Regions from separate parts of the Streptomyces sp. NPDC048424 genome, predicted to be linked through region 1. Evidence: riboswitches for the same ligand, from Rfam matches in the RefSeq annotation. Region 1 holds a riboswitch; each other region holds the start of a gene.

Evidence for each region. A riboswitch is a leader RNA that binds a small molecule or an ion and turns the genes downstream of it on or off. The one in region 1 is predicted to bind cobalamin.
Region 2: it holds a riboswitch for cobalamin, as region 1 does, so the genes downstream of both, AB0D29_RS08875 (DUF4430 domain-containing protein) here and AB0D29_RS29425 (ribonucleoside-diphosphate reductase subunit alpha) in region 1, are expected to answer to the same signal.
Region 3: it holds a riboswitch for cobalamin, as region 1 does, so the genes downstream of both, metE (5-methyltetrahydropteroyltriglutamate--homocysteine S-methyltransferase) here and AB0D29_RS29425 (ribonucleoside-diphosphate reductase subunit alpha) in region 1, are expected to answer to the same signal.

What each region holds. Positions count from the first base shown of each region.
Region 1 covers NZ_JBEZKE010000026.1:70,971-78,087, reverse strand. The annotation lists gene AB0D29_RS29450 (extracellular solute-binding protein) at 1-751, opposite strand, end outside; gene AB0D29_RS29445 (GntR family transcriptional regulator) at 1,041-1,805, shown strand; gene AB0D29_RS29440 (carbon starvation CstA family protein) at 1,946-4,189, shown strand; gene AB0D29_RS29435 (YbdD/YjiX family protein) at 4,186-4,383, shown strand; gene AB0D29_RS29430 (GNAT family N-acetyltransferase) at 4,450-4,947, shown strand; cobalamin riboswitch at 4,989-5,120, shown strand; gene AB0D29_RS29425 (ribonucleoside-diphosphate reductase subunit alpha) at 5,265-7,117, shown strand, end outside.
Region 2 covers NZ_JBEZKE010000005.1:24,905-32,021, forward strand. The annotation lists gene aceB (malate synthase A) at 1-799, shown strand, start outside; gene AB0D29_RS08870 (3-hydroxybutyryl-CoA dehydrogenase) at 796-1,683, shown strand; gene AB0D29_RS08875 (DUF4430 domain-containing protein) at 1,793-2,281, opposite strand; cobalamin riboswitch at 2,429-2,572, opposite strand; gene AB0D29_RS08880 (SRPBCC family protein) at 2,701-3,156, shown strand; gene AB0D29_RS08885 (alpha/beta hydrolase) at 3,203-4,777, opposite strand; gene AB0D29_RS08890 (hypothetical protein) at 4,920-5,480, opposite strand; gene AB0D29_RS08895 (SCO0930 family lipoprotein) at 5,607-6,575, opposite strand; gene AB0D29_RS08900 (NADH-ubiquinone oxidoreductase-F iron-sulfur binding region domain-containing protein) at 6,712-7,117, opposite strand, start outside.
Region 3 covers NZ_JBEZKE010000008.1:40,111-47,227, reverse strand. The annotation lists gene AB0D29_RS13890 (restriction endonuclease) at 1-38, opposite strand, end outside; gene AB0D29_RS13885 (hypothetical protein) at 364-720, shown strand; gene prpB (methylisocitrate lyase) at 785-1,690, opposite strand; gene AB0D29_RS13875 (MmgE/PrpD family protein) at 1,690-3,210, opposite strand; cobalamin riboswitch at 3,399-3,620, shown strand; partial or broken gene metE (5-methyltetrahydropteroyltriglutamate--homocysteine S-methyltransferase) at 3,791-6,114, shown strand; gene folP (dihydropteroate synthase) at 6,295-7,117, shown strand, end outside.

The DNA.
Region 1 (7,117 bases):
CGTCCTTGTCCTTGGGGGCGGTGGAGAAGGACTGGAGCTTCTTGTAGAACTCCACGGCGGAAGCGGCCTGCGGGGTGCCGAGTCCACCCTTCCACTTGGCGCCGTCCTTGACGGCGAGGTCGCCGCCCTCGTCCCAGACGAAGCCCGCGAGGACGTACCAGCTCTGGCCGGGCAGGTAGATGGGCTGCGAAGCCGGGTCGGCCGCCTTCAGCTTCTCCAGACCGGCGATCCACTCGTCGCGGGTCTTCGGCGGGGTGACGCCGGCCTTCTCGTAGGCCTTCTTGTCGTAGATGACGACGCGGTTGGCGGCGTACCACGGGGCGGAGTAGAGCTTGCCGTCGATCTCGGCCGAGGCGAGCATGCTCTTCTGCCAGGCGTCGGCGCCGAGCTTGGCCTTGTCCTTCGTCAGGTCGGCGAGGCCGCCGGTGACCGCGTAGCCGGCGGTCTGGGTGTTGCCGAGCTCCAGGACGTCCGGCGGGTTGTTCTCCGAGAGGGCCGTGGTGACCTTCTCCTGGATGCCGGTCCACTTCTGCTCTTCGACCTTGACCGTGACACCGGGGTGCTTGGCCGAGAACTCCTTGTTGACCTCGTCGATCCAGGCCTTGGGAGCGGAGCCGTCCATCACCCAGACGGTGATCTCCTTGGCGCCACCCGCGTCGGTCTTGGCCTTGTCGTCGCCGCCGTTGCCGCACGCCGCGACTCCGACCATCATGCCCGCGACACTGACCGCCGCGATGAGCTTGCGCTTCACGCCACCCTCCTCAGGGATGCCTGCCTGCACTTCCCTCGCCCGCCGCGGTGACATACGCGAAGTACTGCCGTGGGGCCGGGATCTGATCCATATTGGTTTAGACCAGTAGCTGGAGCTTGGCCTAGACCTTTAGGGGTGTCAAGGGTCTAATGAGCGGGTGCCCGGTCCGTTATCGGACCGACACCTGGGGAGAGAGAAGGCCTGTCCCCCCTTACGTGTCACCATGTGACCGCACATATCGGAGGAGCCGGTGACGGCAGCGAAACTGGAGTCGGGAAGGCGGGCGGCGATGGCCACCGAAGGGGCGACCACGGAGCCGGAGGGCGGGGCAGCCACCCGCACGGCACGTGTTCCCAAGTACTACCGACTCAAGCGGCACTTGCTCGACATGACCGAGACACTGCCGCCCGGCACCCCGGTCCCGCCGGAGCGCACGCTCGCGGCCGAATTCGACACCTCGCGGACCACCGTCCGGCAGGCCCTCCAGGAACTGGTCGTAGAGGGACGACTGGAGCGGATCCAGGGCAAAGGCACCTTCGTCGCCAAGCCCAAGGTCTCCCAGGCGCTGCAACTGACCTCGTACACCGAGGACATGCGGGCCCAGGGCCTCGAACCGACCTCCCAACTCCTCGACATCGGCTACGTGACGGCCGACGACACCCTCGCCGGACTGCTCAAGATCACCACCGGCGGACGGGTGCTGCGCATCGAGCGGCTGCGCCTGGCCAGCGGCGAGCCGATGGCCATCGAGACCACCCACCTGTCGGCCAAGCGCTTCCCCGCGCTGCGCCGTTCGCTCGCCAAGTACACCTCCCTCTACACCGCCCTCGCCGAGGTGTACGACGTCCACCTGGCCGAGGCCGAGGAGACGATCGAGACCTCGCTGGCCACCCCGCGCGAGGCCGGCCTGCTCGGCACCGACGTCGGCCTGCCGATGCTGATGCTGTCGCGGCACTCGCTGGACGCCGACGGGGAACCGGTGGAGTGGGTGCGGTCGGTGTACCGCGGGGACCGGTACAAGTTCGTCGCCCGGCTCAAGCGCCCCGCCGTCTGACCTCGTACGTTCCGCCCCGCCCGAGCCCGTCCGGCCCCGCCCGCCGGACCCCGGTCTACCGAATTCCTTCACATACCGGAATGCGGACTGACTCTTACGCTCACCGGGCAATCCCCCGTAGATTCCCTGCCCTTACGCAGATGATCGACGAGGGGACGAGAGCCATGCCTGAACCGGAAGCAACAAGGACAGAACGGGACACGGCGAGTCCGGGCACCGCGCCCGGCTCGCCCTCTCCCAAGTCCATCGCCGTGTGGGTGCTCGTCGGACTCGTCGGCGCCCTCGGCTGGGGCGTGCTGGCGCTCTCGCGCGGTGAGGAGATCTCGGCCGCCTGGCTGCTCGCCGCCGCACTGGGCTCGTACGCCATCGGCTACCGCTTCTACGCGCGCTTCATCTCGGACCGCGTGCTCAAGGTGGACAAGACGCGGGCCACCCCCGCCGAACGCCTCGACAACGGTGTCGACTTCCATCCCACCGACCGCCGGGTGCTCTTCGGCCACCACTTCGCCGCCGTCGCCGGCGCCGGCCCGCTCGTCGGACCGGTGCTCGCCGCGCAGATGGGCTACCTGCCCGGGACCATCTGGATCGTCGCGGGCGTCATCTTCGCCGGCGCCGTGCAGGACATGATCACGCTGTTCTTCTCCACCCGGCGCGACGGCCGCTCGCTCGGCCAGATGGCCCGGGACGAGATCGGCCCCGTCGGCGGAGCCGCCGCCCTGGTCGCCGTGTTCGCCATCATGATCATCCTGCTGGCGGTGCTCGCGCTCGTCATCGTCAACGCCCTGGCGCACTCCCCCTGGGGCGTGTTCTCCATCGGCATGACCATCCCGATCGCCCTCTTCATGGGCTTCTACCTGCGCGTGCTGCGGCCGGGCCGGGTCACCGAGGTCTCCACCATCGGTGTCGCCCTGCTCCTGGTCGCCATCATCGCGGGCGGCTGGGTCGCCGAGTCCTCCTTCGCGGACACCTTCACGCTGGAGAAGGAGACGCTGGTCATCTGGATGGTCGCGTACGGCTTCATCGCTTCGGTGCTGCCGGTGTGGATGCTGCTCGCGCCGCGCGACTACCTCTCCACCTTCATGAAGATCGGCACGATCGCGCTGCTCGCGCTGGGCGTGGTCATCGCGATGCCGATGCTGAAGATGCCCTCGGTCACGGACTTCGCCGCGCGCGGCGACGGCCCGGTCTTCGCCGGGTCGATGTTCCCCTTCGTCTTCATCACCATCGCCTGCGGCGCGCTGTCCGGCTTCCACTCGCTGGTCGCCTCGGGCACCACCCCGAAGATGATCCAGAAGGAGACCCAGGTCCGGGTCATCGGCTACGGCGCGATGCTGACCGAGTCCTTCGTCGCCGTCATGGCGATCATCGCGGCCTGCATCATCGAGCCCGGCCTGTTCTTCGCGGTCAACTCCCCCGGCGGGGTCATCGGCACCACCGTCGAGTCCGCCTCGCAGGCGGTCACCAACCTCGGCTTCGCCATCTCCCCCGAGGCGCTGACCCAGGCCGCGAAGGACGTGGAGGAGGCCAGCCTGCTGTCCCGTACGGGCGGCGCGCCGACCTTCGCACTCGGAATGTCGGAGATCTTCTCGTCGGTGATCGGCGGGGCCGGCATGAAGGCCTTCTGGTACCACTTCGCGATCATGTTCGAGGCGCTGTTCATCCTCACCACCCTCGACGCGGGCACCCGCGTCGGCCGGTTCATGCTCCAGGACACCCTCGGCAACCTGCACAAGCCCTTCAAGGACGTCAGCTGGAAGCCGGGCGTCTGGCTGGCGAGCGCCATCGTCGTCGGCGCCTGGGGCTACTTCCTGTGGGTGGGCATCAAGGACCCGCTGGGCGGCATCAACCAACTGTTCCCGCTGTTCGGCATCGCGAACCAGCTGCTCGCCGCGGTGGCCCTGGCCGTCTGCACCACCCTGCTGGTCAAGTCCGGCCGCCTCAAGTGGGCCTGGGTGACGGCCGTGCCGCTGGTCTGGGACGTGGCCGTAACGCTCACCGCCAGCTACCAGAAGATCTTCTCCGACAACCCGAAGATCGGCTTCTTCGCGCAGCGCAGCACCTACCAGGAGGGCATCGACGCCGGGAAGGTGCTCAAGCCCGCGAAGGACATGGGCGAGATGCACACCGTGGTCACCAACGCCACGGTGGACGGAGTGCTGTCGGCCCTCTTCGCCGTGCTGATCATCATCGTGCTCCTGGACGCGGCCCGGACCTGCCTGAAGGCCGTCCGCAAGCCGGAGTCGGTGACCCTGACCGAGGTCCCGTGGACCGAGTCGAAGATCGTCGCCCCGGCCGGGCTGATCCCGACGCCCGAGGAGCGGGCGGAGCTCGCCGCGGCGGGCCTCGACTCGGGCGGCGGACACGTCAAGGAGCCGGTGGCGTGAGCACCGTACGGAGCGCACTGGCCCGGGCCCGGTTCTACGTACGGGAGTTCTCGGGGGAGGCCGCGTACGACCGCTACGTCGCCCACGCCCGCTCCCACGACCCGGACGCGGAGGTCCTGACCCGCCGCGCCTTCGAACGCGCCCGCACGGACGCCCGCGAGGCGGACCCCCGCGAGGGCTTCGGCTGCTGCTGAACCGCACCGGAGGGCCCCGCCGAAATCCGGCGGGGCCCTTCGCGCGCCTGCGGCACACTCGAACGCATGGACATCACGATCAGACCGGTACGGCCCGCCGAGTACGCGGAACTGGGCGAGATCACGGCGCGGGCCTACCTCGCCGACGGGCATCTGGACTTCAACGAGGACGACCCGTACCTGAACGTGCTGCGCGACGTGGCCCACCGGGCCGCCCTCGCCGAGGTGCTCGTCGCCGAGCGGGACGGGCGGATCCTGGGCGGGGTGACCTTCGCCGCACCCGGGAGCCCGCTCGCCGACATCGCCGGCCCGGACGAGGCCGAGTTCCGGATGCTCGCCGTCGCCCACGAGGGGCGCGGCCAGGGCGCCGGCGAGGCTCTGGTGCGGGCGTGCGTCGAGCGGGCGCGGGCGATCGAGGGCGTGTCGGGCATGGTGCTCTCCACCCAGCGCAGCATGGCCGGCGCCCACCGGATCTACGCGCGACTGGGCTTCGTACGCGTTCCGGAGCGGGACTGGGCGCCCATCCAGGGCCTGACACTTCTGGCGTATCGGCTCAACCTGTAGCCACGCCGACACTACATGTGGGGGTTGCCTCACAGGGGCGCCCCCACATGTATGCTCAAGGCTGCTGTCCCGCAGGGGAATCCGGTGTGAATCCGGAACTGTCCCGCAACGGTATGAAGTGTCCGGCTACCGGACACCAAGTCCGATGACCTGCCGACAGCGCGCCCGGCTCGACCGAACCGGGTGCCGACACGTCCGGGCCTCGCGGTTGGGCCGGTGGACGCCATGCGGTGTGAACGCGTTCCTGCCACGCCCGCATGCGCCCGCTCGCGCCCCGCTCCGCCGATGACCGGGCCGAGCGAGGGAGAGCTCCCGCCGTGACCATCGCGCCTTCCGCACCGCGCGCCGAGTCCGTTTCTGGCGACAACACCGAGGGCCCGGGGGCCACGCTGCTGCGTACCCTCACCGAACTTACGGCGGACCTCCCCGACACCGACCCCGGCCGCGTCGCCGCCGCCGCGCTCCGCGGCCGCAGCTCCGCCGCCGACGAGGCCGAACTGCGGGGGCTCGCCACCGAGGCCGCCGCCGGCCTGATCTCCGAGGACCCCGCGTACTCGAAGCTCGCCGCCCGGCTGCTGACGCTGGCCGTGCGCGACGAGGCCGCGAGCCAGGGCTCCACGTCCTTCTCGGCCTCCGTCGAGGTCGGCCACCGCGAGGGCCTCATCGCCGACCGCACGGCCGAGTTCGTGCGGACCCACGCGAACCGCCTGGACGCGCTGGTCGAGCACACCCTCGCCGAGGGCGCCGACGACCGCTTCGGCTTCTTCGGCCTGCGCACCCTGCACAGCCGCTACCTGCTGCGCCACCCGATCACCCGCCAGGTCATCGAGACCCCGCAGCACTTCATGCTGCGCGTGGCCTGTGGCCTCGCCGCGGACGAGAGCGTCCAGGCCGTCGAGGAAGTGGCCTCGCTGTACCGGCTGATGAGCCGCCTCGACTACCTGCCCTCCTCCCCCACCCTCTTCAACTCCGGCACCCGGCACCCGCAGATGTCCTCCTGCTACCTGCTGGACTCCCCGCTGGACGAGCTCGACTCGATCTACGACCGCTACCACCAGGTGGCGCGCCTGTCGAAGCACGCCGGCGGCATCGGCCTGTCGTACTCCCGCATCCGCGCCCGCGGTTCCCTGATCCGCGGCACCAACGGCCACTCCAACGGCATCGTGCCGTTCCTGAAGACCCTCGACGCCTCCGTCGCCGCCGTGAACCAGGGCGGCCGCCGCAAGGGCGCCGCCGCCGTCTACCTGGAGACCTGGCACGCGGACATCGAGGAGTTCCTGGAGCTCCGCGACAACACCGGCGAGGACCAGCGCCGTACGCACAACCTGAACCTGGCGCACTGGGTGCCGGACGAGTTCATGCGCCGCGTGAACGCGGACGCCGACTGGTCGCTGTTCTCCCCGGCCGACGTGCCCGAGCTGGTCGACCTGTGGGGCGACGAGTTCGACGCCGCCTACCGCAAGGCCGAGGCCGAGGGCCTGGCCCGCAAGACCATGCCCGCCCGCGACCTGTACGGCCGGATGATGCGCACCCTCGCGCAGACCGGCCAGGGCTGGATGACCTTCAAGGACGCCTCCAACCGCACGGCGAACCAGACCGCCGAGCCGGGCACGGTCGTCCACTCCTCCAACCTCTGCACCGAGATCATCGAGGTCACCAACGACGGCGAGACGGCCGTCTGCAACCTCGGCTCGGTCAACCTCGGCGCGTTCGTGCTGACGGAGACGGGCGAGATCGACTGGGAGCGGCTGGACGAGACCGTCCGCACCGCCGTGACCTTCCTCGACCGCGTGGTGGACATCAACTTCTACCCGACCGAGCAGGCCGGCCGTTCCAACGCCCGGTGGCGCCCGGTGGGCCTGGGCGCGATGGGCCTCCAGGACGTCTTCTTCAAGCTGAAGCTGCCCTTCGACTCCGCCGAGGCGAAGGCGCTCTCCACCCGGCTCTCCGAGCGCATCATGCTCGCGGCGTACGAGGCCTCGTGCGACCTGGCCGAGCGCAGCGGCCCGCTGCCGGCCTGGGAGCAGACCCGCACCGCGCGCGGCGTCCTGCACCCGGACCACTACGAGACCGAGCTGAACTGGCCGGAGCGCTGGGAGGCGCTGCGCGCCCGCGTCGCGAAGTCCGGCATGCGCAACTCGCTGCTCCTCGCGATCGCCCCGACGGCCAC
Region 2 (7,117 bases), on a different contig from region 1:
GCACAGCGCGGGACTGAACGCGGGCCGCTGGGACTACCTCTTCAGCCTGATCAAGACCTTCGGCCACCGCACCGACTTCCAGCTCCCGGACCGGGCCAAGGTCACCATGACCGCCCCCTTCATGCGGGCGTACACCGAACTGCTCGTCCGCACCTGCCACAAGCGGGGCGCCCACGCCATCGGCGGCATGGCCGCCCACGTGCCCGGCAAGGACGCCGAGGCCAACACGGCCGCCCTCGCCAAGGTCCGGCTCGACAAGGAGCGCGAGGCCGAAGACGGCTTCGACGGCTCCTGGGTCGCCCACCCCGGACTCGTCCCCGTCTGCCGCGAGGTCTTCGACGGGGTGCTGGGGGAGCGGCCGAACCAGCTGGAGCGGACGCGCGAGGACGTCGAAGTCGTCGCATCGGACCTGCTGTCGGTCCGCCGGATCGCCGCTCCGCCGAGCTCCGAGGGCATCCGCTCCAACGTGGCCGTGGCCCTGCGCTACTTCGACGCCTGGCTGCGCGGCAGCGGCGCCGTCGCCCTGAACGGCCTGATGGAGGACGCCGCCACCGCCGAGATCGCACGCGTGCAGATCTGGCAGTGGCTCCGCCACGACCGCGTCGACCGGCGCACGCTCACCGACCTCCTCGACGCCGAGTGCGCCGCCCTGGAGGCCGAGGACCCGCAGGCCCTGGTCCTCGAAGCCCGTGAGGTCTTCGTCGACACCGCGCTCTCGGTGCAGCTGCCCGCGTTCTTCACCCCCGAGGCCTACACCCGTCACCTGGTCCGCACCGCCGCCGTACAGGTGACCGCGTGAGCGCCCCGGCACGGCGGGCGACCCGCGTCCTGCGCGTCGGGGTCGTCGGCGGCGGACAGATGGGGGCCGGCATCGCCGAGGTCTGCGCCCGCGCCGGGCTCGACACCGTCGTCGCCGAGGCGGATGCCGGCGCGGCCCGCGCCGCCCGCGAGCGGGTGGCCGTCTCCCTCGAACGCGCCGTCCAGCGGGGCAAACTGGACCGGTTCACCGCGGAGGACGCCCTGGCCCGACTGGTGTTCACCGGAGACCTGGAGGACCTCGCCGACCGGCAACTGGTCATCGAGGCCGTCACCGAGAACCCCGAGGCCAAGGCCGAGGTCTTCACCGCCCTCGACAAGATCGTCGAGGACCCCGAAGCCATTCTCGCCACCAACACGTCCGCCATCCCGATCATGCGGCTGGGCATGGCCACCGGCCGCGCCGACCGGGTCGTGGGACTCCACTTCTTCAACCCCGTCCCCGTCCTGCCCCTGGTCGAAGTGGTCTCCTCCCTCCACACGTCGGCGGACACCCTGGCCGCGGTCGAATCCTTCGCCCGGGAAACCCTGGGCAAGACCACGGTCCGCTCTCAGGACCGGGCCGGCTTCGTCGTCAACGCGCTGCTCGTCCCGTACCTGCTCTCCGCCATTCGGATGGCCGAATCCGGGTACGCGAGCGCCGCTGACGTGGACGCGGGCATGGAGCTGGGCTGCGCCCACCCGATGGGCCCGCTCAAGCTCGCCGACCTGATCGGCCTGGACACCGTCGCCGCCATCGCCGAATCCCTGTACGCGGAGTTCAAGGAGCCGCTCTACGCCCCGCCCCCGCTGCTCCGGCGGATGGTCCAGGCGGGGCTGCTGGGCCGCAAGAGCGGCCGCGGGTTCCACACGTACGACCGGGGCTGATGAGGGACCCGGTGGTGCCGCTGCGGGGTTGAGGGACCCCCGACGGCACGGACAAGGAGCGCGGAGCGGCCCGGTGAGCCGCTCCGCGCTCCTGTCGTGGGACGCTCCGTCAGAAGGACGTCCAGGTGAAGGCCACCTTGTCGCCGGCCTGCAGCTTGAACTGGCAGCCGCCGACCGGGGTCGGCGTGCCGTTGACCGATATGCTCCAGTACGCCGAGCCGCCGCCGCTGACGTTCTTGATGGAGTCCACGGAGAAGTCGTCGAAGGACGCGTACCAGGTGCCGTCCCAGCCGAAGTAGTTCCGGCGCGCGGCGTCGTCGAGCGCGGCCGTCGGGGTGGGCACGGCCGTCGGGTTCGCGGCCCCGTTGGTGCCGTCGCACTTGTGCGTGCCACCGGTCGCCGTGGTGACGTCGTGCCCCTTGGTGTTGACCTTCCCCTTGAACAGCAGCCCGTCGGGGCCCTGCACGGTGAGGGACACGTTGACCGCTCTGTTCGTGTTCGGGGCGGCCTTGGCGTGCGCGACGGCCGGCGCCGTGGCGAGGGCGAGACCGAGGGCCGCCGTGGTGATCAGGGCGCGGCGGGCGAGAGTCTGGCGCATGAAGTGCCTTCCTGGCGTGCATCGAGGTCGTGCGCCGCGGCCCCGATCGCCTCGGGCACACCGCGTCCCCCCGGGCCCGGGGAAGCGGGCACGGGTGATCGGTGAGCCTGGGGCTCAGGGCTTCGTGCTGCAGACCGTGACAGTGAGAAGCCGTACGCACCGCACGCTGGGTGGTCCGACTCGCGGCGCGGATGCGCCGCTCACGGTTGCAGGTCAGCGCCGGAATCACACCGGCTTTCCCCAGTCGCGCAGGCATTCAGTTGGACGTCAGGCATGTACCTGACGAAAGGCATCGTAGGGGGAGCCACCCCGGTCCCACCAGCACTCACCGGTACTCGTCGGCACCCCGGCCGGTCGGCGCGCGCGAGGGAGGGCGTTCTGGGATGGTGGATCACAGGTAGCCACACCGAGGAGCCGACATGTCCGGACAGTTCGAGGCGAGCGTCGAGATCGACAGGCCGGTCGAGGAGGTCTTCGCCTACCTCGCCGACGGGCGCAACGACCCCGATTTCAGCCCGCGCGTCCAGGAGATCACCAGGATCCCGGACGGTCCCACGGCCCTCGGCACGGTCTTCCGCAGCACCGTCAAGGACGCCGGGATGAAGACCGCCCGCGAGTTCCGCATCGACGGCTTCGACCCGCCGCGCCTGATCCGCTGGACGGAGCAGAGCAAGAACCTCGTCACCGCGGAGGGCGGCTACGACCTCGAAGCCCTCCCGGACGGCCGCACCCGGGTCCGGATCTTCAACACCCTGCACGGCCACGGCATCGGCAAGCTGCTCGTCGGCCTCGCGGCGAGCGCCGCACGCAAGGACGCCCCCGACTTCGGCCGCCGTATCAAGGCGGCCGCGGAGGCGTCCCCCACGAACCGGTAGCGCCTGCCGCCGGTGTCAGGCCGGTGTCAGGCCGAAGCCGGGCCGGTCAGAACCGCCCGGGCCCGGACGGGATCGGCAGCGGCTTCGACGGGGTCAGGGATCCGCGCTGCCGCTCACCGCTCGGCGGGTTCTGGCAGGTCACGTCCTGGGCGGGCAGCTTGCCCGTGGTCAGGTACGCGTGGACCGGCGCGTTGGCGCAGGAGGTGGGGTCGGCGAGGTACACGCCGTGGCCCTCACCGCCGGCCGCCAGCACCATCCGCGAGCCCTTGAGCGCGCGGTGCAGGCCCTGGCCGCTGACGAGCGGGGTCTGTGAGTCCCACTCGTTCTGCACGGTCAGCACGTTCGCCTTCTTGTTCATGGGCGTGGCCGCCTCGAGCGGCCGGTCCCAGAAGGCGCACGGCTTGATGTTGGACGCGAAGTCCCCGTACAGCGGGTACCTGGCCTTGTCCTTCGCCGCGTCCCGCTCGTACTGCTCGGTGTAGCGGGGCCAGCTGCCGGTGTCCCCGCACACCACGGCCCAGAACACGGCGGTGCCGTTGTCCGAGGCGGGATCGGCCGCCGCGCCGCCGGTCAGCAGCCGCTTCAGCTCCGTCAGGGTCATGCCCTCGGGCAGCGGCCTGCCCTCGGCCGCGGCCTTCAGGGCCGCGACCAGGGGAGTGGCCTGCGCCGGGTAGAAGAACACCCCGCGCGCGGCACGGATCATGTCCCCGTCGACCTTCAGGCCCTCGAGGTCGATCGGCTCCTTGTCGGCGCGCGCCACCAGCCCCCAGAACGTCTCGGACACGGCCCTCGGGCTGTCGCCCAGCCCGTACTCCGCCGACCGCTGCGCCGCCCACTGCGTCCAGCGCGCGAAGGCGGGCTCGGCCTCGGTGGCCCAGACCTGGATCATGCCGCGCCAGATCCGCTGCGGGTCCACACCGCTGTCGAGCACGAAGCGGTCGGTGCGGTCCGGGAACATCTGCGAGTACACCGCGCCGAGGTAGGTCCCGTACGAGTAGCCCAGGTACGAGAGCTTGCGCTCGCCCAGCACCGCGCGGATCGTGTCCATGTCGCGCGCCGTGTTGCGGGTGGTGATGTACGGGAGCACCGAACCGGCCTTCTCGCGGCACTTGTCGGCGACGGTGTGGGCCCACGTCACGTCGGAGCCGAAGGTCTCCGGGCGGTAGGCGCGGTCGAAGTTCTGCTCGGCCTCGTCCAGTCCACAGGTGATCGGGGAGCTGGCGCCGACCCCGCGCGGATCGAAGCCGATGAGGTCGTACTGGTCCCGGACCTCCTTGGGCATCGCCTCGTTCATCATCAGCGGCAGGTCGAGCCCGGAACCGCCGGGGCCACCGGGGTTCAGCAGCATGGCGCCGTGCCGCTTGGCCGGGTTCTCGCTCTTGATCCGGGATATGGCGAGGTCGATCGTGCGCCCGTCGGGCCGCCGGTAGTCGAGCGGCACCTTGAGCGTGGCGCACTCGTACGAGGCCGGCAGCTCGGGGCTGCAACGGTGCCAGGCGGGCTTCTGCCGCAGGTGGTCCGCGGCGGGGGCGGCCGATGCCTGGGTCGCCGACAGCAGGGGCACGGTGGACGCGAGGAGTCCGGCGGCGGCGAGCAGTGGTGCGAAGCGTTTCAGGAGCACGAAGGCGTTCCTTTCGGTGAAGTCGCTTACGGCTCCACCTTGTTGCACGCGCGGGCCCTCCCGAATCATCCCGAAGGGTCGTGCCTTGTGCTCCTCACGAACGAGCTGAAATCAGGACAACTGGCCGACACGCCACGGGGGTTCAGGGGTGGGTGGAGTGCTCGGCATGTGCGGAGGACTCGGAGGGCTCTGCGGATCCGGCGTGCTCCGGGGAGCCGGCGTGCTCGGAGGGGCCGGCGTGCTCGGAGGGGCCGGCGTGCGTGTCGCCCTTCTCCAGGGCGCCGCCGAGCCGGCCGCGCACCACCGCCAGGGCGTCCTCCGTCCCCGCGGTGACGACCCACCGGTCCCCGACCAGGTAGAGGCCGCCGTACATCCGGGCCTCGGTCAGCCAGGAGCGCAGCCCCTGTTCGGCGGCGAAGGTGACCATGCGGTAGGGGCCGCCCTGTTCGGTCTTGCAGCCGCCCTGACGCAACTCATCGGCCTCCACGCTCACTTCGGCCGTACAGCCGATGGCCGCGGCGATCTCCTCGATCGAGGTGCCGCGCGGGGAGTCCGAGGCCTGCTCCGCGGACGTCGAGGTGCGGTGCGCGGCCGTCTGCCCGGCGCCGCAGCCGCCGCACAGGAGGGCCGTGAGGCACAGCGCGACGAGGGTCGCGCGTGGCCGGCCCGTCCGCTTGGTGCGGCGGTCGGTGGACAAGGGCATGGCGACCTCTCTGGCTGGTCGGGACGGGGGTCGTGGTGCCCGGGTGGGGAGGGGTCCCGGGCACCACGCGTGGAGGGGCGGGCAGGGCGGGGGGTGTGCCGGGGGCTGGGCCGGGTGGGGCCGGTCCTAGCCGGTGACCTTCGCCTTCTTGCCCTTGTCGGTCACGGCGAACCAGAGACCCTTGTTGTTGTGGCCGCTGATGTCCCCGGGTTCCTTGTCACCGGTGAACGTGTAGACAGGCCAGCAGTCGATCGTCAATTGCTCGGTGCCGTCGGGCCGCTTCACCTTGCCCACCAATTCGGCGGCAATTCCGGTCACATTTGCCTTGTCGACGGGCTTTGCGGGCTTCCAGGTATCCGTGCAGCCGTCCACACAGCCGATTTTCATCGGCCAGGCGCTGTCCTTGTCGAACCGGTAGAGCGTCCGGCCTTCCGCGTCCGAGATGATGGGGCCGAGCTGGGCGTTCTGGTTGACGCTGAGTTCGGCCGTCTTCTCCGCCGCGCCGCCCGTTCCGCTGTCCGCGCCGCCGCCGCTCTTGGCCGGAGCGGCCGGCTTTCCGTCCGGTCCCAGCACGTGCCAGGTTCCGCCGACGCCCTCGCCGAGGGAGTCGCCCGCCTTGGTGTCCTTCGCGTAGCGGTACACGGGCCATCCCGCGAGCGTCAGCTGCCGGGTGCCGTCGGCCCGGGCGACCGATCCGAGGAGGCTCTTGTCGATCCCCTCACCTGCCGAGACGTCGTCCGCGGCCACGGCGGGCCAGGCCGTGGCACAGTCCCCTTCGCAGTTGGACTTGGGGGGCTTGGGCGTGTCCTTGTCGAACCGGTAGAGGGTGCGCCCCTCGTTGTCGGTGACGCCCGAACCGACCGTCCCGATCTCCTGTACCTTCAGCTGCCCGGCCGGGCCGTTCTTGCCGGCCGCGCCCGACGGGTCGGCCCCGGATCCGCTTCCGTAGACGTCGTCGTAACCATTCCCGACCTGTTTGCTGTCGCCCACCGGCTGGACTGATGTCCCCTTTCCCGAGTAATTGTCCCCGGAGCCGCATGCGGCCGTCAGCATCAGTACCGCGACCGCCGACCCGGCGAATATCTCACGACGCATCCTCTTCACGATCTCTCCTTCAGGTTCGGTTCCGCGTTTTCTTGCCCCCGGTAATTGATACGGGGCCCCGGGCGGCCGAAGCGGAATTCCCTGGGAATTTGTCAGATCGCGCCAAGATTGAACCCGGCGCAATGGTTCAGTCCTGGATGCGCAGGGCAAGGGCCGGGCAGCGCCGCACCGCGCGCAGCGCCTTGGGCCGCAGCCGCCCCGGAACGGGCATGGACGCCTGCGCCGGAAAGCCGTCCGCGTCGAGCCGTACGACGTCGGGCAGGATGTCCACGCACAGCCCGTGCCCCCGGCACAGGGTCCAGTCCACGACCAGCCGCTCCGGACTCTCGTCCTCGGGCAGCGGCAGCGCCCCCAGCACCCGTCGGCCGCACCCGCTGCCGAGGGCGTGGTCCCGGAACTCGTCCGGGAACACGCTGAGCGCCGAGGCCACGAAGCGCGAGGTGCCGTCGGGGTGGCTGCACGCGCCGCGGCCCAGCACCGCCTTGAGGCGCGTCTCCACCATGTCGAGGGCGGTTCTGCCCCCTCCTCGGATC
Region 3 (7,117 bases), on a different contig from region 1:
CCCACCAGCCCCACCGCCAACACGACGTCGCGCCCCATCGACGGAACGCGGACGACCCCATCGCGCCGACGCCCTCCCGATGCCGACATACGGCCCCCCTCTCACTCCTCGCCACCCGGCAGGCACGGCCTGAGCAGTGCCGGGGATGGCTGACCCGGTGCATTCCCTCCTCGTCTGATCAAGATCGCCGGATCCAAACGGCCCCGCCCGGAACCGGCCCCGCGCGGTCGTCCCGGACCTGCACGTATCCGGCTCACGCCATGCTCCCGCCGCACCGTTCCCGGAACGTACCGGCCCCGCAGGCGGCGCGCGGCGGCCGATCGGGTCACACTGGCAGGAAGACGAGTGCGGTAGGGAGGCGGGATGAGCTGGGCGTCATGGACCACACGCGGGATCTTCACCGGGCGCAGCGGGGTCGAGACCGGCGAGAGCGGCGAAACCGGCGCGTCCGGCGAGAGCGGCCTCGTCCTCACCGGTGAGCTCGACATCCACACCACCTGGACCGAGGACGAAGGCCTCGCATACGTCACGGTGCAGTACGCCGGGGCGTCCGACTGGCTCCCGCTTGCGGGAAGCCCCGTCCCGTGCGCCAGCGAGGTGGCAAGCCGCGACCTGCACGATGCGGTCATCCACGCCGTACGAGCCGGAGCCGCCCGTCCCCTGGGTGCCGAAACGCCCCTCGCCGGCCCGGCGGCTCCGCTGAGGCCCCGCCCCAGGTGACCCCCGGGTGTCACACCCGCCCGGGGCGGGGGCAGGCCCGCCAGGAGTTCGCACTCCGGTGGGATCAGGTGCCGGGAGGCAGGGTGAAGTCGAAGACGTTCCCGTCGAAGGCCGAGTACGCGTCGTACCCGAGCACCTCGTAGAGCCGGGAACGGGTCTGCATCCGGGGAAGAAGCGATTCCTGCGTTCCCTCCTCGGCGATCGTGCGCAGGCCGTCCTCGATCGCACCCATGGCCAGGCGGAAGAGGGTGACGGGATAGATCACGATGTTGTACCCGAGGTCCTCGAGCGTGCGCGCGGACAACAGCCGTCCCTTGCCGAACTCGGTCATATTGGCCAGCAGCGGCACGTCCACGGCCGTGCGGAACGCCTCGAACTCGGCCTCGTCGGCCAGGGCTTCGGGAAAGACCGCGTCCGCACCCGCGTCGACGTATGCCTTGGCGCGGTCGATCGACGCTTTCAGCCCCTCCACCGCGCGGGCGTCGGTACGGGCCATCAGCAGGAAGCCGTCGTCCCTGCGGGCCTCGACCGCCGCGCGCACCCGCCGCACCATCGCCTCCCGCGGGACCAGGGCCTTCCCGTCGAGGTGGCCGCAGCGCTTGGGGTTGACCTGGTCCTCCAGGTGGAGGCCGGCCAGACCCGCGTCCTCCATGAGCTGGACCGTCCGGGCGGCGTTCAACGGCTCCCCGAAGCCCGTGTCGGCGTCGACGAGGGCGGGCAGGTCGGTGGTCCGGGTGACCTGCTGGGCGCGGGCCGCGACCTCGGTCGAGGTCGTCAGACCGATGTCGGGCAGCCCCAGGTCCGCGGCGAGCACCGCCCCGGAGAGGTACACCCCGTCGAATCCGGCGTCCTGGATCAGGCGTGCCGAGTACGGGTTCACCGCGCCGGGCATGCGCAACAGCCGGCCCGAGGCGAGCTGTTCGCGCAAGCCCCGGCGCCGGGCGGCCGCGGTGGTGTGGGTGTGCAGCATCAGAACAGTCCCTTCGGGAGGGCTGCGTCGTACGCGGCGGTCCGGCCCGCGTCGACCGCGGGGAACAGGGCGGCGAGCCCGGCGGTGTCCAGTTCCGCGAGCCGGCCGGCCGCGTCAAGGAAACGGTCCTGGGCGTCGGCCGTGACGATGCCCTCGGTCAGGGTGCGGAACTTGCCGGTGTAGGCGGCCCGGTCGAAGGGCCGGGCGCCGGCGGGGTGGGCGTCCGCGACGCCGAGTTCGTCCTCGATGACGCTGCCGTCGTCGAGGGTGACGACCAGGCGGCCGCCGAAGGCCCGGCGCTCGGGATCGGGGTGGTGGTAGCGGCGTGTCCACTCGGGGTCCTCGACGGTGGAGATCTTCCGCCAGAGACCGATGGTCTCCGGACGCCGCGCTCGCTCGGGGGCGTAGGAGCGCTCGTGGTGCCAGGCGCCGTCCTCCAGCGCGACGGCCAGGATGTACGGGACGGAGTGGTCGAGGGTCTCGCGGCCGGCGGTGGGGTCGTACTTCTGCGGGTCGCCCGAGCCCGAGCCGATCACGTGGTGGGTGTGGTGGCTGGTGTGGAGGACGACCTCGCGGATCCCGGAGGTCGGGCCGGTCTTCTCCCGCATCCGACGGGCCAGGTCGATGATCGCCTGGGCTTGGTACTCGGCGGAGTACTCCTTCGTGTAAGTGTCGAGGATCGCCCGCCGGGGCTCCCCCGGGGCGGGCAGCGAGACGCGGTAGGAGGCCTGCGGGCCGTTCAGCATCCAGGCGAGGAAACCGTCCTCGCCCTCGTAGACGGGGGAGGGGGAGCCCTCCCCGCGCATCGCCCGGTCGACGGCCTCGATCGCGGTTTTGCCGGCGAAGGCGGGGGCGTACGCCTTCCAGCTGGAGATCTCGCCCTTACGGGACTGCCGCGTCGCGGTCGTGGTGTGCACGGCCTGCTGGACCGCCTGGTAGACGGTCGCGGTGTCGAGGTCCAGCAGGGCGCCGAGCCCGCCGGCGGTGGCGGCGCCGAGGTGGGCCACGTGGTCGATGCGGTGCTCGTGCAGGCAGATGCCCCGGACCAGGGCGACGTGCACCTCGTAGGCGGCGATGATCCCGCGCAGCAGGTCGGCGCCCGAGCGGCCGGCGTGCTGGGCGACGGCCAGCAGCGGCGGGATGTTGTCGCCCGGGTGGGAGTAGTCGGCGGCCAGGAAGGTGTCGTGGAAGTCCAGCTCGCGCACGGCCGTGCCGTTGGCCCAGGCCGCCCACTCGGGGGAGACCCGCACCTGCGGCGGCAGGCCGAAGACGGAACCTCCGGGCGCCGCCCGGTGGGGTGCGGCCTGGGCCCGGGCCACCGCGACGGGGCGGCGCAGGAGGGACGCCACGGCCACGGAGGCGTTGTCCACGATCCGGTTGACCGCCATGTCGGCAGCCCGGCGATCGAGGGCGGGGGCCCGCTCGGTACCGGTGGCCGTCTCGGCGAGCTTCCAGGCAAGCTGTTCCTCGCGCGGGAGACGGTCGGCGCTGGGATGGACGCGTACCTCGTGCTCGATCACGGAACTCCTCGGGTGCGGAAATCGGCGCGTGCGGAAATCGGACGCTTCGATGTCTCACCCTTCCCCGCTTTCGGAGCCGGGTGGACAGCTCCGAGCTGCGGAATCACTACCCGGCGTTCACGAGCGGATGATCTCGTTTCGACGTCCGATATCTGGAACGCTCTGCCCATTCTTTAGTTCGGCGGCCTAGTGTGGACCTCGCAGCTGGTTCGCCCCCGTCCGCCAGGCGGGATGCGTCGTAAGAGGGAACCCGGTGGGAATCCGGGACTGCCCCGCAGCGGTAAGTGGGAACGACCGCCGTCATACGCACTGGACCCGGACGGGTCTGGGAAGCGACGGCCAGTAGGTGCCTGCCCGAGTGGCCGGCGTGCCCACGAGTCCGAAGACCTGCCCGTTGCCCGAGTGCGAACGATCGCGCCCGGTTTCCCGGTGACCTCGTGGGCGGGTCGGCGTGCTTTCAGGCGGAACCTCCCCGTCGCGTACCCGGACGTACGTGACCCGGCGGTCCGCCCGTTCCCGCACCCTTCGCGCCCTCGGCCCCCACCGGGTCCATGGAGACACGCTCGCGAAGGAGAGTTCCGTGACCACCGAGTCCGCAGCCGCGGCAGTACAGGCCACCGTGTACGGCTACCCCCGCCAGGGTCAGAACCGCGAACTGAAGAAGGCGATCGAGGGCTACTGGAAGGGGCGCGTCACCGCGGACACCCTCCGGGAGACCGCCCACGAGCTGCGCCGGGCCAACCGGGCCCAGCTGGCCGAAGCCGGCATCACCGAGGTCCCGACCGGAGACTTCTCGTACTACGACCACGTCCTGGACACCACGGTCATGGTCGGTGCCATCCCCACCCGCCACCGGGCCGCCGTCGAGGCCGACGCCCTGGACGGCTACTTCGCGATGGCGCGCGGCACGCAGGACGTGGCCCCGCTGGAGATGACCAAGTGGTTCGACACGAACTACCACTACCTGGTCCCCGAGCTCGGCCCCGACACCGTCTTCACCGCCGACTCCACCAAGCAGATCGCCGAACTCACCGAAGCCCTCGCCTCGGGGCACGCGGCCCGGCCCGTACTCGTGGGCCCGGTCACCTACCTTCTCCTGGCCAAGCCCGCCCCGGGCGTGGCTGCCGACTTCGAGCCGATCACCCTCCTGGACCGGCTGCTGCCCGTCTACGCCCAGGTGCTGGCCGAGCTCCGCGCGGCGGGTGCCGAGTGGGTCCAGCTGGACGAGCCGGCGCTGGTCCAGGACCGCACTCCGGCCGAGCTGAACGCCGCGGCCCGCGCCTACCGGGAGCTCGGCGCCCTCACGGAGCGCCCGAAGCTGCTCGTCGCCTCGTACTTCGACCGGCTCGGTGAAGCACTTCCGGTGCTGGCGAAGGCCCCGGTGGAGGGCCTTGCCCTCGACTTCACCGATGCCGCCGCCGCCAACCTCGCCGACCTCGCGGCGGTCGGCGGGCTCCCGGGCAAGCGCCTCGTCGCGGGTGTCGTCAACGGCCGCAACATCTGGATCAACGACTACCAGAAGTCGCTGACCACGCTCGGGACCCTCCTCGGGCTTGCCGACCGGGTCGACGTCTCCGCGTCCTGCTCCCTCCTGCACGTGCCGCTGGACGCGGGCGCCGAGCGCGACATCGACCCGCAGGTCCGGCGCTGGCTCGCCTTCGCCCGCCAGAAGACGAACGAGATCACCACGCTCGCCCGCGGCCTCGCCCAGGGCACCGACGCGATCACCGCCGAACTCGCCGCGAACCGCGCCGACCTGGCCTCCCGCGCCACTTCTCCGATCACCCACGATCCCGCGGTGCGGGCCCGCACCGCGGCGATCGCCGACGCGGACGGGCGCCGCCCCCAGCCGTACGCCGACCGCGCGGTCGCCCAGCGCGCCCACCTGGGGCTGCCGCTGCTGCCCACCACCACGATCGGCTCGTTCCCGCAGACCGACGAGCTGCGCGTGGCCCGCGCCGACCTGCGGGCCGGGCGCATCGGCACGGCCGGCTACGAGGAGCGGATCAAGGACGAGATCCGGGAGGTGCTCGCGTTCCAGGAGAAGACGGGCATCGACGTCCTCGTGCACGGTGAGCCCGAGCGCAACGACATGGTCCAGTACTTCGCCGAGCAGCTGACGGGGTACCTGGCGACCCAGCACGGCTGGGTCCAGTCCTACGGCACCCGCTACGTGCGCCCGCCGGTCCTGGCCGGGGACATCTCCCGTCCGGAGCCGATGACGGTCGCTGGACGACGTACGCTCAGGCACAGACGAGCAAGCCGGTCAAGGGCATGCTGACCGGCCCGGTCACCATGCTCGCCTGGTCCTTCGTACGCGACGACCAGCCGCTCGGCGAGACCGCCCGCCAGGTCGGACTGGCCCTGCGCGACGAGGTCAACGACCTCGAAGCGGCCGGAACTTCGGTGATCCAGGTGGACGAGCCCGCCCTGCGCGAGACGCTTCCCCTGCGCGCGGACGGCCACGCCGACTACCTGGCGTGGGCCACGGAGTCCTTCCGGCTGACGACCTCGGGCGTGCGGCCGGAGACCCAGATCCACACCCACATGTGCTACGCGGAGTTCGGCGACATCGTCCAGGCCATCGACGACCTCGACGCCGACGTCATCAGCCTGGAGGCCGCCCGCTCCCACATGCAGGTCGCGACCGAGCTCGCCGAGCACGGCTACCCCCGCGAGGCCGGCCCCGGTGTCTGGGACATCCACTCCCCGCGCATCCCCTCGGCCACCGAGGCGGCGGCCCTCCTGCGCAAGGGGCTGGAGGCCATCCCGGCGGAGCGGCTCTGGGTCAACCCCGACTGCGGGCTGAAGACCCGCGGTTGGACGGAGACCCGCGCCTCTCTGCAGAACCTCGTCGCCGCGGCGCGCGAGGTCCGCGCGGAGAGCGGCACCACGGCCGTCTGATCCGCATCCGGGTCGGAACATCCGTGATCGGATGTTCCGACCCGGGGTGGCCTGAGCAGCTGGTTCGCCCCCGTCCGCCGGGCGGGACGCGTCGCAAGAGGGGTGTCGTTCCTTCGCGTCCGCATCCGCATCCCGCAGCCGGGACGTTCCTGGACACATCTCGCGAAGGAGAGCCCCCTCATGAGCTCCGTCGAGGGTCTGCCCGACTGGGACCGCTGCGCGGTCATGGGCGTCGTCAACGTGACCCCGGACTCGTTCTCCGACGGGGGCCACTGGTTCGACACGGCCGCTGCCGTCAAGCGCGGCCTGAGTCTGGTGGCCGACGGCGCCGACCTGGTCGACGTCGGCGGCGAATCGACCCGCCCCGGCGCGTCCCGCGTCGACGAGCACGAGGAATTGCGCCGGGTCATACCCGTCGTGCGGGGGCTGGCGGCCGAGGGTGTCCTGGTGTCCGTCGACACCATGCGCGCCGTCGTCGCCCGGCGGGCGGTCGAGGCGGGCGCGGTCCTGGTCAACGACGTCAGCGGGGGCCTGGCCGACCCCGCCATGATTCCGGCCGTGGCAGCCTGCGGCGTCCCCTTCGTCCTGATGCACTGGCGCGGATTCAGCCACGACATGAACAGCCGTGCCGTCTACGGGGACGTGGTGGCCGAGGTCGTCTCAGAGCTCCGTGACCGCATCGACGCCGCGGTCGCGGCGGGCATCGCCCCCGAGCGGCTCGTGGTCGACCCGGGACTCGGCTTCGCCAAGGAGGCACGGCACGACCTCGGCCTGGTGGCCGCGATGGCCGACCTGCGGGCCCTGGGCCGACCCGTACTGGTCGCCGGTTCCCGCAAGCGGTTCCTCGGGCACGTCCTGGCGGACGCGGACGGGACGCCGCCTGCGGCCCATCACCGGGACGCGGCAACGGCCGCGCTGTCGGCCATCGCCGCACACCAGGGCGCATGGGCCGTACGCGTCCACGACGTACGGGCAACGGCGGACGCGGTCAGGGTCGCTCGTG